2 regions of the Arthrobacter sp. PAMC25284 genome follow, and region 2 is predicted to be linked to the other one. Evidence: riboswitches for the same ligand, from Rfam matches in the RefSeq annotation. Region 2 holds a riboswitch; the other holds the start of a gene.
The links. A riboswitch is a leader RNA that binds a small molecule or an ion and turns the genes downstream of it on or off. The one in region 2 is predicted to bind S-adenosylmethionine.

Region 1 (7,089 bases), 1.5 Mb from region 2:
CGCAGCAACTCCGGGTTGTCGTCGCTGATCCGGATGATCGTGCCGGAATGGCCGTCGTCGAGCTCACTCAGGCGGTGCGCGGCAGGCATGTGGACCGAGCCGTCCGCGGCTGGGATCGGATCGCCGTGCGGATCCCTGGACGGATGGCCCAGCTTGCCGGCCAGCCGCTCAACGAAGGTGTCCGAGACGGCGTGTTCAAGGAGTTCGGCCTCGTCGTGGACCTCGTCCCAGCGATAGCCGAGCTCCTCGACGAGGAAGGTCTCGATCAGCCGGTGCCGGCGGACCATGGACAGGGCCAGCCGGGTGCCCCCGGCCGTCAGGGTGATGGCGCTGTAGGGCTTGTGGTCCACCAGGCCCTGGTCCTTGAGCTTGCGGACCATCTCCGAGACCGAGGAGTTGGCGACGCCAAGCCGCTGTGCCAGCTGGCTGGACGTGATGGGTTTCTCCTGCCACTCCGTGAAGGAGTAGATGACCTTGACGTAGTCCTCTATCGAGGAGGAGGGCGCGGTGGTCTTCACGGTCTCCAGCCTACCGTCACCCAAGGTTTGAGGCTGTTAGCCAGAGCAGCACGGCGTTCAGGGCAACAACCAGCAGCACGCTGATGACGGCTGCGATCCGCAGCGCCGTCCCGTCCACGAACCGGCCCATGAGCTTCTTATCGCCCGTGAGCAGCACGAGCGGTACGAGCACAAAGGGGATGCCGAAACTGAGGACCACCTGGCTCAGCACGAGGCCCCAGGTCGGGTCGAAGCCGACGGACAGCAGCACGATGGCCGGGATCATGGTGACCACACGGCGGGTCATCAGCGGGATCCTGACCTTGAGCAGGCCCTGCATGATGGTGCCGCCCGCGTAACAGCCCACGGAGGTGGAGGCGAGGCCTGAGGCCAGCAGGCCGACGGCGAAGATGACGCCCACCACGGGGCCCAGGCTCGCCGTGATGGCGGCGTGGGCGCCCTCGATGGTGTCGGTGCCTTCGGCGCCTCCCAGGGTGGAGGCGGCCAGCAGGAGCATCCCGACGTTGACCAGTCCGGCAATCGCCAGCGCCGCCACGACATCCCAGCGCGTCGCTCTGACCAGCCGTGCCATCGCGGGGGCCGGCACATGGAGGTGTGGGTCCGGACGGTGCCGGTCCCGGGAAAGTGCGGAATGGACGTAGATGGCGTGCGGCATCACAGTGGCGCCGAGCATGCTGGCGGCCAGCAGGACGGTGTCCGGGCCCCTGGAAACCGGGGATTAGTCCGGCGGCAATCCCGGCCGGATCGGGCGGGCTGATGAACAGCCCGGCGAGAAACCCGATGGTGATGATGCCGAGCAGGAACATAATGACGAATTCGAAAGGCCGTTGCCGGTTCTTACGCTGCACCGCGAGCAGGATCATGGACACAATGCCAACGATCACCGCGCCAAGGGGAAGGGGCAGTCCAAAGAGCAGATACAGCGCGATCGCGCCGCCCACAACTTCGGCGAGGTCGGTGGCTGCAGCCACGATTTCGGCCTGCACCCAGAAGGCCCGCCGCCAGAACGTTCCGAGGCGATCCCCGAGGAGCTCCGGCAGGCTCCTGCCGGTCACGATCCCCAGTTTGGCGGACTGGTACTGGATCAGCACGGCCATCACGTTGGCCACCACGAGCACCCAGACCAGAAGGTAGCCGTACTGGGCGCCGGCGGTGAGGTTGGCGGCGACGTTGCCGGGGTCCACGTAGGCGATTGAGGCCACGAAGGCAGGTCCCAGGAGCCCGATCAGTGCGGTGCGGGCCGGGCGCCGCCGGTCGGCGTCCGGCCCCACGGGTTTTATGCCGTGTCCTGAGCTGTCCAGCACGGTGGAACTCCTGGGAATCAGCGCGGCTGCGGCGGCGCGCGGTCGGACGGCACGGAACAGCGCCTGGCGGAAAAGTTTCACGCACCTACAAGAGGTAATGAGGGATACCGAAAGACTAGGGCGGATGACGGAGCCGCGCAATCCGTCCGCGAATCAGGCTTTGATGGCCCGCCAGGTCTGCGTCAGGTAAGGAAGCCGGAGGCCCGCGCCCCGCGGATGGCCGAGGTGCTCGTGCAGATACCAGTCAAGATTGCCCATCACCTTGGCCCGGGTGGCCTCTGTTGCTGCCAGATAGTAGCTCCGGGACTTGGTGAGCTCCTTGATGTCCTCCGGAGTTACCGGATCTTCCCAGCGGCTCAGACGGCTCTCCAACGCGGTGAACTCCGGGCCCACGGCGGGTTTGAAGTGTGGCTTGTGGACGTCGCCGGCGTGCATGATGCGGGAGAGCCGGTGCACCCAGGGCACGGAGGTGTCCAGCTGGTTCCAGATCAGCCCGAGCACGCCGTGCGGCCGTAAGATCCGGGCGATCTCGGCGCTGGCCTGCTGCGGGTCGCACCAGTGCCAGGCCTGGGCCACCGTGACGAGGTCAAATGCTGTGGAGTCGAGCCCCGTGTGCTCCGCGGATCCCTCGACGGCGCTCACCCCGGGCAGGGCCCGGCGGAGCTGGTCCAGCATGTCCGGGGACGGATCGACGGCGACCGTGCGGAGTCCGCTTGCCACGAGCAGGGCGGTGAATTTTCCGGTTCCCGCGCCGACGTCGGCGGCGTCAGCCGCCTTGGCCGGAATCAGCCAGTGCGCAGACTCTGCGGGATAGCCCGGCCGGACGCGGTCATAGTGTTCTCCGCCGTCCTGGAAGCTCTGGCCGAGCTCCCGGCGTCGCTCCTGGTAGAGCTTGGGGCCGCCGCGTGCCACGTGCGATCTCCTTCGGAAGGTCCTGACTGTTTCGGATACCTTTCGAATTTACCGTACGAATACGGCAGCTCGTTTACCCCGTCCCGCCGTCGGGGCCCGGATGCAGGGGACTGGTCCGGAGCGCCCGGCACCCGCGCCTAGTCACCGGTGCAGGGTGCCGCGCCCGCCGTACCTGGGGTGTTGGGCGCCCAGTGCGGGTAGATGCGGGTGTCGTTGGCGGGCACCCAGCGGCCCGCGTCGACGACGTAGTCCCAGCCGGGCCCCGTTCGCAAAAGCTCTTCGATGCCGGCGAGCAGCCGCTGTGCGTCCTCGAGCCGTGAGCCGAGGCCGAAACTGGCGCGCAGGGAGCCGGCGGGCAAGCCGAGGCGCTTGAGCAGCGGGTGGGCGCAGAAGCGGCCGTCGCGCAGGCCGATGCCGTGCTCGGCGGCCAGGTAGGCGGCGACCAGGCCGGCGTCGTAGCCTTTGAGGGAGAAATTGACGACGCCGATGCTGCCGGGCCCGGCGTCTTCCGCCGGGCGGTCCGCTGCAGCGGTGTCCGCGAAGATCCGGTGTACGGTGACGCCGTCGATCCGCTGGAGCCCGTCGACGAGGTAGGAGCGGATGGCGTCTTCGTGGGCCTGCCAGTCCTTTTCGTCCAGGGCGGCGATGACTTGGGTGGCCCGGGCCAGCGTCGCTGCGCCGAGGACGTTCGGGGAGCCGCCTTCGTGCCGTGCCGGGCCGGTGGTCCACGTGACGGAGTCGAGTCGTGCGTCGCGGACGGCGCCGCCGCCGGCCAGGTGCGGGGTTCCGGCGTCGAGCCAGTCCGGCCGCCCCACCAGCACTCCGGCGCCGAAGGGCGCATACAGTTTGTGCCCGGAGAAGGCGACGTAGTCGACGTCGTCCGCGCTGATGTTGATCCGGCGGTGCGCGGCCAGTTGGGCTGCGTCGACGACGATTCGGGCGCCGTACTCGTGGGCCAACGCGGCCAGGGTGTCGATCGGCAGGATCTCGCCGGTGACGTTGGAGGCTCCGGTCACGGCCAGCAGGGCGACATTGCCCAGGGCGAGTTCGGCGCGCAGCCGGTTCAGAGTGCCCGCGAGGGTCGGCGCCGCCACAATGCTGCGGTGCGGCACACCCTGCCACGGCAGCAGGTTGGCGTGGTGCTCGATATCGAGGTAGAGCACGTCGCCGCTGTGCTGGCCATCCTTCAGCGGCAGGCAGCCGGCCAGCAGGTTCAGGGAGTCGGTGGTGTTGCGGGTGAAGATCACCGAGTCGTCAGCCCGGCCGCCGACGAAGTCCCGGACAATGGTGCGGGCGTTTTCGTAGACCGAGGTGCTGATCTGGGAGGCGTACCCGGCGCCGCGGTGGACACTGGCGTAGTACGGCAGGATCTCGTTCAGGTAGGCGGAGACCACGGAAAGCGCCGGGGCCGAGGCGCCGTAGTCCAGATTGGCGTACCGGACGTGGCCACCGTGGATCAGCGGGGTCCGGATCTCCGCCCCGGTGACGGCGGCGAGCGGGTGGCGTCCGGCGGCGAATCGTGCGTCGGACAGGCCGGGGATGGTGACGGGAAAAGTGGCAGTTGTCATGGGACCTCGCTCAAAAAAGGACCCCTCACACCGGGGATCCGCGCTTGCCAGGTCCGCTCCGGACCGGCCAGGTCGTCACCCGGGGCACCCCACCGCGAATGGAGGGTTGCCGGCCAGCAAACCGGGGTTTAGCGCTGGCACTCGTGACCTGATTCGAGCGTAAGGCATCCCCGCGGCGGAGGAAAACAGCCGCATTCAATGTGAAGCGGTTTATTACGCGGTGCGGTCAATCGGTCTGCAAATCGAAGAAACGGCGCCTGACTCCCCGGTGCGGGGGAGTCAGGCGCCGTTTCTTCGGTTTTGGCGGCATTCCGGAGGTCTTGCTAGAGCAGGTCGTCCAGGTCGTCCAGGCCCGGATTGAGGCGCTTGAGGACCTCCGAGTGGAGGATCGAGTTGGTCGCGAGGGCGTTGCCGCCGAACGGGCCGTCTACACCCTCCAGGGACGTGAACCGGCCGCCGGCCTCGGTCACGATCGGGACCAGGGCGGCCATGTCGTAGAGGTTGAGCTCAGGTTCGCAGGCAATGTCCACAGCGCCTTCGGCGACCAGGCAGTAAGACCAGAAATCGCCGTAGGCGCGGGTCCGCCAGACCTCCTCGGTCAGGCCGATGAACTCATCCAGGTTGCCGCGCTCCTTCCAGCCCGACAGGCTGGAATACGACAGCGACGCGTCGGAGAGCTCTGAGATGTTGGAGACTTTCAGCCGGGTCGCGGCGGCCAGTGAACGGCCGGTGTAGGCGCCGGAGCCCTTCGCGGCCCACCAGCGTTTCCCCAGGGCCGGGGCGCTGACGACGCCGACCACCGGTTCGCCCTCATCAACGAGGGCGATCAGGGTCGCCCAGACCGGGACGCCGCGGACAAAGTTCTTGGTGCCGTCGATCGGGTCGATGATCCAGCGGCGGGAACCGTGGCCGGAACTGCCGAACTCTTCGCCGAGGACGGCGTCGCGCGGGCGGGACCGGGACAGCTGCCCGCGGATGGCTTCCTCCGCAGACTTGTCGGCGTCCGTGACCGGGGTGAGGTCGGGCTTCGTTTCGATCCGCAGGTCGAGGGCCTTGAAACGGCTCATCGTCTGGTCGTCGACGGAATCTGCCAGCACGTGGGCAAGTCGCAGGTCATCGTTGTAGCTCGAAGCGGGTTGACTCATGGTTCTAAACTACCGCCAAAGCAGGCCCGTCTGCGGCAGGCCGGGCTTGGTGGCGCGGAACGACCGGCCGCCGGACTGCCGGCCTGCCTAGGAGACGATGCCGAGTTCCTTGGCGTCCTGTGCTTCCATCCGCGGATCGGTGCCCAACAGGCGGCGCAGGGAAGCGAGCCGGGCCGGTCCCGAGGGGCCTGCCTGTCCGGCAGCCACCCAGGCGTCCACACCGCAGTTGACGGCGTCGGAATTGTGTTTGCAGCCCCGCTCGCAGTCATCCGTCCCCGGCTCAAGGTCCGGGAAGGAGCGAAGGATCCGGTCCGGGTCCACATGCGCCAGGCCAAAGGACCGGATGCCGGGGGTGTCGATGATCCAGCTGCCGGCCGGTGCGTCGTTGACTTTAAGTGCCAGGGCCGACGAGGAGGTGTGCCGGCCGCGCCCGGTAACGGCGTTGACGCCGCCGGTGGCGCGTTCGGCGCCGGTCAGGGCGTTCACCATGGTGGACTTCCCGACGCCGGAATGGCCGAGCATCACGGTGACCTTGCCGTCGAGGTGGCCGCGCAACTGGGACACTGCGTCGCGGTCCAGCCGGGCGGAGAGCCCGTCGTCCGAGCGGGCATCGATCCCGGACGCAGCCGAGTCCGCGGTCCGGCTGATGATGACCGGAAAATCGAGGTGCTGGTAATTGGACAACAGCTCCGCAGGATCCTTGACGTCGGCCTTGGTCACCAGCAGCAGCGGCGAAATGCCGGCGTCGTAGGCGGCTACCAGGGCGCGGTCGATAAAGCCGGTGCGTGGCTCCGGGTTGGCGGCGGCGACCACGATCACCAGGGTGTCCGCGTTGGCGACCACGGCGCGTTCGATCGGATCGGTGTCGTCCGCGCTGCGCCGCAGGAGCGTCTTGCGGTCCTGGATCTTCACGAGCCGGGCAAGGGTGTCCGGTTCGCCGCTCACATCCCCGACCAGCGAGACAAAATCGCCGGCGACGACGGGATTGCGGCGCAGTTCCCGGGCCCGGGCAGCGATGATCTTGCGTTCGTCAGCGGTGCCTTCGCCCACCACTGCGGTGTACCGGCCCCGGTCCACGGTGATGATGCGCCCGGTCTGGGCGTCGTCGTAGCTGGGCCGGTCCTTTGTGCGCGGGCGCGTGCCCTTCTTATTCGGCCGGATCCGGACGTCGGACTCGTCCCACGAGTCAGTGCTGCGCGCCATGGGTGTTGTCCTTCCCGGCCGCGGGGGAGTCCGTGGAGGCTCCGGCGGACCCGGTGCGGTCTCCGGCGGATCCCTGTTCCAGCATGGCGGACCACATCTGTGGAAAGTCCGGCATGGTCTTGGCCGTGGTCCCGATGTCCTCGACCTCGACGCCGGGTACCGCGAGGCCCAGGATGGCGCCTGCGGTGGCCATCCGGTGGTCCGCGTAGCTGTGCACAACGCCGCCGTGGAGGGCGGCGGGACGGATGATGAGGCCGTCGGAGGTTTCTTCCGCGTCGCCGCCGAGGCGGTTGATCTCCGCCACCAGGGCCGCGAGCCGGTCCGTTTCGTGGCCGCGGAGGTGCGCGATCCCGCCCAGGCGCGATGGCCCGGTGGCCAGGGCGCAGAGGGCCGCGACAGTCGGCGCGAGTTCGCTGGTTTCATCGAAATCCGCGCCCCG
Region 2 (7,089 bases):
CATTCAGTAGCGGCCCAGGCCCAGCTCAGCGACATGTTCGTCACAAAGCTATTGGCGCCGCAGCACTGTACTTACACTGAAGCCAGGTCATGAGTGCCAGCATCCAGCCCCGGCTCGCTGGCCGGCAACCCTCACTCGCGGTGGGGTGCCCCGGGTGAGGACCTGGCTGTCCGGCGACCGCCGGAGGGCAAGCGCGGCGCCCGTGCCGTTCCGGATCGAGGCCCGGAACGGCCGTGCCCGATTCCGTCAGGAGCCAACAATGACCAATTCCTGGTCCTTCGAAACCCGCCAGATCCATGCCGGCCAGGAGCCGGACGCCACCGCCGGTGCGCGGGCCTTGCCGATTTACCAGACAACTTCGTTTGTCTTCCCGAGCGCGGAAAGCGCCGCCAACCGCTTCGCCCTCGCGGAACTGGCGCCCATCTATACCCGGATCGGCAACCCCACCCAGGACGCGGTGGAGCAGCGCGTGGCCAGCCTCGAAGGCGGCCTCGGAGCCCTGCTGTTGAGCTCTGGCCAGGCGGCCGAGACCTTCGCCATCCTGAACGTGGCCGAAGCCGGAGACCACATCGTGGCAAGTCCCAGCCTTTACGGCGGAACGTACAACCTGTTCGCCCACACCCTGAAAAAGTTCGGCATCAGCGTTACGTTTGTGGCCGATCCGGACAACCTCGAGCAGTGGCGCCAGGCTGTCCGGCCGAACACCAAACTGTTCTTCGGTGAGGTGGTCTCCAACCCCCGCCAGGACGTGCTGGACCTCGAGGGCATCTCGAAGGTTGCCCACGAGGCCGGGGTGCCGCTGATCGTCGACAACACCCTGTCAACACCCTTCCTCATCCGGCCAATCGAATGGGGAGCGGACATTGTGGTCCACTCCGCCACGAAGTACCTCGGCGGCCACGGCACCGCGATCGCCGGCGTGATCGTGGATTCCGGCAACTTCGACTTCGGCAAGGACCCGGAACGGTATCCCGGCTTCAACACCCCGGACCCCACCTACAACGGCATCGTGTACGCCCGGGACCTGGGCAAGGATGGCGCCCTCGGGGCCAACCTTTCCTATATCCTCAAGGCCAGGGTCCAGCTCCTCCGGGACCTCGGCTCGGCGGTCTCGCCGTTTAATGCGTTCCTTATTGCCCAGGGCATCGAGACGCTGAGCCTGCGGATGGAACGCCACGTAGCCAACGCCACCCGTGTTGCCGAATGGCTCGAAGCCAGGGACGACGTGGACTCCGTCGCCTACGCCGGACTGCCGTCCAGCCCCTGGTACGAGCGGGGCCGCACGTACGGGCCGAAGGGAACCGGTGCCGTGGTCAGCTTCACCATCGCCGGGGGAGCGGAGGCCGGCAAGAGTTTCGTCGATGCCCTCGAACTGCACTCCCATGTTGCCAACATCGGCGACGTGCGCTCGCTGGTCATCCATCCGGCGTCGACCACCCACAGCCAGCTCACCGCGGAACAGCAGGAGATCGCCGGCGTCAGCCCGGGACTCGTGCGCCTCTCCGTGGGACTGGAACACATTGATGACATCCTTTCTGATCTCGACGCCGGATTCCGGGCAGCGAAGACCGCGTAGGGCTACCGGCCTGCGCCGGATTTCCCCATCTTTGCGCCAACGACGCCGGCACCCGCCGATGTTTCGGGGCGGCCCGCCCGAACCGGCCCTCAAAGATGGGGAAATTCCTGCGGCCAGGTCCGGCTGTCATATGGAAGTCACATTCTTCGCCATTTCCCCGCCCTGTTTCGTACACTCATAAAAGGTCATGAGTGCCAGTGACAGCCCCGGCTTGCTGGCCGGCAACCCTCCTTTAGCGGCGGGGTGCCCCGGGTGAGGACCTGGCCTGCCGTTCAGTCGACGGCGGGCAAGCGCTAAGTGAGGTCCGCACATGACGATTTCCATCACCCGCAGTGGTGTCCCCGAAACCACACCGTCCCGCAACGCCGGGACATGCGCAGCGTCCGCACCGGCCCGGGTCGCGGACGTTCACCCTGCGCCCCCGGCCGGGGCGCCGGACGGGACCGTCCAGTACCTCCGGATCGGTGCCCTGGACCTCGAATGCGGCGTGACGCTCCCGGACGTGGTCCTCGGCTACGAAACATGGGGCACCCTTAACGCCGACGGCTCCAACGCCGTGCTGATCGAACACGCCCTCACCGGGGACACCCACGTCACGCGCGGCGCCAGCGAGGAGCCCGGCTGGTGGGAAGAACTCGCCGGCCCCGGTGCGCCCGTGGATACGGACCGGTACTTCGTGGTCTCCATCAACATCCTGGGCGGCTGCTACGGCTCCACGGGGCCCTCGACGCCGGCGCCGGACGGACAGCCCTGGGGATCCCGGTTCCCGCTGGTCACCCTGCGGGACACCACCGCGGCCGAGGCCAGGCTCGCTGACGCCCTGGGGATCGGGAGTTGGTACGCTGTCCTGGGCGGTTCGTTGGGCGGGGCACGTGCCCTCGAATGGGCCGTTACCTACCCGGAAAGGGTCCGGCACTGCGCCGTGATTTCAGTCGGCGCGAGCAGCACCGCCGAGCAGATCGCCTTTGCGCAGGCCCAGACCCTGGCGATCCGGCAGGATCCCAATTTCCGCGGCGGGAACTACTACGGCGGTCCGCAGCCGGAAGCCGGCCTCGCCCTGGCGCGCAGGATCGCGCACATCACGTACCGCTCCGCCGCCGAACTGGACGGACGGTTCGGCCGGAATCCCCAGGGGGCCGAAGCTCCGCTGGAAGCCGGATCGGTGGCCGGGCGGGGGCGCTACCAGGTGGAGAGCTACCTGGACCACCAAGGGAGCAAGCTGGTCCGGCGCTTCGACGCCAACAGCTACATCGCCATCACCGAAGCGCTGATGAGCCACGACGTATGCCGGGGGCGCGGGGCCCTTAGCGCATCCCTGGCGGCGGCCACAGCGAAGTTCCTGATCGCAGCCGTGGAGTCCGACCGGCTGTACTTCCCTGCCCAGTCCCTGGAACTGGCCGAGGCGCTGCCCGGTGGCGCCGTCCTGCACATGATCGACTCGCCCATCGGACACGACGGATTCCTGACCGAAATCGGCCAGCTCAGCGGGCAGTTACGCAGCCACTTCTTCGGCTAGCCCCGGCTGGTCTGTGCATATTTGCAGATGCGCCCTGCGCTAATGGCCGTTGAGACCAGGGCTGGAGCCGGACATACTCATGGGTAATGATGCCGTGTGCGCCATGTCACACGCATCCGAGTCCATTGGTTCAAACGGTGTCGAAGAAGACGCCAGAGGAGTTCCCATGAGTGTTGGTAATCCCGCCGCGAGGCGCCCCGCGCAGACTGATCCGGAGTCCTCCGGACTAAAGAAGGTAGTAGCGGCCTCGATGGCCGGCACCGTCGTTGAATGGTACGAATTCTTCCTGTACGCCTCCGCGGCCACCCTGGTCTTTGGCAAGGTCTTCTTCCCCAATTCCGGTACGGAGCTGGACGGCATCATCGCCGCGTTCCTGACCTACGCCGTCGGCTTCGTGGCCCGCCCGATCGGCGGCATCGTCTTCGGCCACTTCGGCGATAAGTTCGGCCGCAAACAACTGCTGCAGTTGAGCATCATCCTCGTCGGCGTCTCCACCTTCCTGATGGGCTGCCTGCCGACCTTCGCCCAGATCGGCTACTGGGCCCCGGCCCTGCTGGTCTTCCTCCGCTTCGCCCAGGGCTTCGCTGTCGGCGGCGAATGGGGTGGCGCCGTCCTTCTGGTCGCCGAGCACAGCCCGAGCAAGTCCCGCGGCTTCTGGTCCAGCTGGCCGCAGTCCGCGGTGCCGCTGGGCAACCTGCTCGCCACCGGCGTCCTGTTCACCCTGTCCTCCACCCTGGCGCCCGCGGAATTCCTCGGCTGGGGCTGGCGGGTTGCCTTCTGGCTCTCTGCCGTCATCGTTCTGGTCGGCTACTACATCCGCACCAAGGTCAGCGACGCCCCCATCTTCCTCGAAGCACAGAAGGAAGTGACCCTGGAAAAGAAGGGGTACGGCGTCGCCGAAGTGTTCCGCCGCTACCCGCGGGGCGTTTTCACCGCCATGGGGCCTGCGCTTCGCGGAGAACATCCTGTACTACCTCGTGGTTACGTTCTCCATCACCTACCTCAAGGTCATCGTGCAGACGGACACCTCACGGATCCTGCTGCTCCTGCTCGTGGCGCACTTCATCCACTTCTGCGCGGTCCCGCTGGTCGGCCGGCTCTCCGACGCGTTCGGACGCAAACCGGTCTACGCGGCCGGCGCGATTCTCGGCGGCACCTGGGGCTTCTTCGCCTTCCCGATGATGGACACCGGGAACGACCTCATTATTCTTGCCGCGATTACGATCGGCCTGATGTTCCACGCCCTCATGTACGCCGGTCAGCCCTCGATCATGGCCGAGATGTTCCCGACCCGTATGCGCTACTCCGGTGTCTCCCTGGGCTACCAGGTGACCTCGATCGTTGCCGGTTCGATGGCTCCGATCATCGCAGCATCCCTGCTGGGCCAGTTCAAGTCCTCCGTCCCGGTAGCCCTGTACCTGCTCGGGGCGTGCATCGTGACCCTGGTTGCGGTGTACTTCCTCAAGGAGACCAAGGGGATTTCCCTGCACGACGTCGACGCAGCCGACGCCCGCGGGACCGCCGATCTGCTCGCAGCCGCCAAGCGATAAGGCCGCGTTTCCTGCCACCAGCAAGGACATAACGCTGCGCAATAAGCGCCAAAACGACAGCCGCCCCCGCCCGGACCATCCGGACGGGGGCGGCTGTCGTCTGCCGCAGTCTCGCGCCCTAACCGCCGAGGTCTTCCCCGCGGTCCTGGATTTCGCTGCGGAGCGAGGCGAGCACGGCCTGGACGGCGGCCGAGCGCAGCGATTCGGCACGCGCCACCGCCCAGATGGGGAGCTGGCGCTGGAAGTCATGGGGCAGTACCGGCAGGAGCCCGGTCCTGCGTGTCACCATAAAGTTCGGCAGCAGTCCGATGCCGGCACCGCGGCGCACAGCCTCGACCTGGGCGAAGATGCTCGTCGCCTGGAAACTGGACCGGGGGACCGGCAACTGGGTGGACCGGTGGCCCAGTTCCTCCACTTTGAGCGCGGACTCCACGTACGAGACGAAGCCGTGCTGCCGGACATCATCCAGGGTCTCAGGAAGCCCGTGATCCCTGGCGTACGAGGGGCTCGCGTACAGCCGCAGGAAATAGTTGCTCAGAAAAATTGGCTGGGCGTTGCCGGGTTCGAGGTTGCCGACCACCACTTCCAGGTCCACCCCGGACCGGTTTCTGCTGACCTTGCGGGTGTCGCTGAGCAGTTCGACGTTGAGCAGGGGGTGCGCACGCTGCAGGCGCACGAGGGCCGGGGCCACGAACTCGGCGCCAAAACCGTCGGGAGTGCTGATCCGGACGACGCCGGAGAGCGTGTCGCCGCTGTGGCTGAGCCGCCCGGCGAGGAGGCCAAGGGTGCCCTCAATCGATTCGGCAGCGGCCACCGCCTGGCTGCCGAGTTCGGTGAGTTCCCAGCCGTGCGGGATGCGTTCGAGGGTCCGGCCCCCGAGTTGTTTGTCCAATGCCAGAATTCGCCGCGAAATGGTGGTGTGGGTCGTGCCCAGAGTTTCCGCGACAGCGTTGAACCGGCCCAGCCGGGCCACCGTCAGCAGGATCAGCAGGTCATCCGGGCTCGGTAGCCGCTTCAGGTCCATCTGGTGCCGCTCCTACATCTGTGCATTCATGCACACGCCGTCTGTGGTTTTTTACCTTGAATGCACTCTAGCAGCGTGTGATGGTTGACACAGGCCACAGCACACCACGAGCAAAGGAGCTTTCGTCATGGCAGTAATCGCTTGGATCGGACTGGGGAACATGGGCGGGTCCATGGCAGGACACCTGGTAGCCGCCGGCCACGAAGTGCGTGGGTTCGACCTCAATCCCGAGGCCGTTGCCGCCGCCGAAACTGCGGGTGTCAAGCCCGCGGCCGGTATCGCCGAGGCAGTCGCGGGGGCGGATGCTGTCTTCACCATGCTGCCCAAGGGTGAGCACGCCCGCGCCGTGTACCTCGGCCCGGACGGCGTACTCGCCCACGCCGTCACCAGCACGTTGCTCATCGACTCCTCGACGATAGACATCGCCTCCGCCCAGGCCCTGCACGACGCCGCTGCGGAGGCAGGCTTCCGCTTTGTTGATGCCCCCGTCTCCGGCGGAATGAGCGGAGCGAAAGCCGGAACCCTGACCTTTATGGTCGGCGGAGAGGCCGGAGCCGTCGCCGATGCGAGCGTTTACATCACGCCGATGTCCGCCAACATCTTCCCGACCGGCGGTGCAACATCCGGCCAGGCCGCAAAGATCTGCAACAACCTCATGCTCTTCATCAGCCTGGCCGCGGCGGCCGAGGGGGCCGTTTTGGCTGACCGGCTGGGCCTGGACAAGCAGACCTTCTGGGACATCGCAGCTGTCTCCTCCGGGGACAGCTGGGCCATGCGGACCTGGTACCCGATGCCCGGCGTTGTGCCCACCGCCGCCTCAAACAACGACTTCGCGCCCACGTTCACCACCGAGCTGGCCAATAAGGACATCGGGTTGGCCATCAGCGCCGCCCGCGACACCGGCACCCCGCTCGAAATCGGCGAGCACGTCCAGCAGCTCTTCCAGCGGTTGATCGACTCCGGCCAGTCCGGCATGGACTGCTCCATGATCGTCAAGCTCGTCGACGGTTCCCTCGACGCCGCTCGCTAGCACGCCGCAGTACCGGCCTTCACGACACACTTCACGAAAGAGATCCCATGGAACGCATCCCACACGTCATCAACGGCGAACTGATCCACGACGCCGAGCGCTTCGGCCCGGTCTTCAACCCGGCCACCGGCGAGCAGGAAAAGGAAGTGGTGCTGGCTTCGGCGGCACGTGTCGAGGAGGCCATCGCGGCCGCCCGCGCCGCCCTGCCCGGCTGGCGGGCGATGAGCCTGGCCAAACGCACCAACATCTTCTTCCGCGTCCGCGAACTGCTCCTGCAGCGCCGCCCCGAGCTGGCAGCGATCCTGACCAGCGAGCACGGCAAGGTCCTCTCCGACGCCGAGGGCGAGATCACCCGCGGTCTGGAGAACATCGAATTCGCCACCGGGCTGTCCC

Region 1: it holds a riboswitch for S-adenosylmethionine, as region 2 does, so the genes downstream of both, KY499_RS17240 (aminotransferase class V-fold PLP-dependent enzyme) here and KY499_RS06235 (homoserine O-acetyltransferase) in region 2, are expected to answer to the same signal.

The regions. Positions count from the first base shown of each region.
Region 1 covers NZ_CP080382.1:3,723,233-3,730,321, forward strand. The annotation lists gene KY499_RS17225 (metal-dependent transcriptional regulator) at 1-518, opposite strand, end outside; partial or broken gene KY499_RS17230 (Nramp family divalent metal transporter) at 535-1,798, opposite strand; gene KY499_RS17235 (class I SAM-dependent methyltransferase) at 1,976-2,734, opposite strand; gene KY499_RS17240 (aminotransferase class V-fold PLP-dependent enzyme) at 2,872-4,302, opposite strand; SAM riboswitch class IV at 4,338-4,451, opposite strand; gene hisN (histidinol-phosphatase) at 4,626-5,447, opposite strand; gene KY499_RS17250 (ribosome small subunit-dependent GTPase A) at 5,535-6,650, opposite strand; gene aroA (3-phosphoshikimate 1-carboxyvinyltransferase) at 6,634-7,089, opposite strand, start outside.
Region 2 covers NZ_CP080382.1:1,314,604-1,321,692, reverse strand. The annotation lists SAM riboswitch class IV at 86-200, shown strand; gene KY499_RS06240 (bifunctional o-acetylhomoserine/o-acetylserine sulfhydrylase) at 260-1,576, shown strand; SAM riboswitch class IV at 1,760-1,875, shown strand; gene KY499_RS06235 (homoserine O-acetyltransferase) at 1,887-3,092, shown strand; partial or broken gene KY499_RS06230 (MFS transporter) at 3,259-4,642, shown strand; gene KY499_RS06225 (LysR family transcriptional regulator) at 4,761-5,666, opposite strand; gene mmsB (3-hydroxyisobutyrate dehydrogenase) at 5,794-6,696, shown strand; gene KY499_RS06215 (CoA-acylating methylmalonate-semialdehyde dehydrogenase) at 6,744-7,089, shown strand, end outside.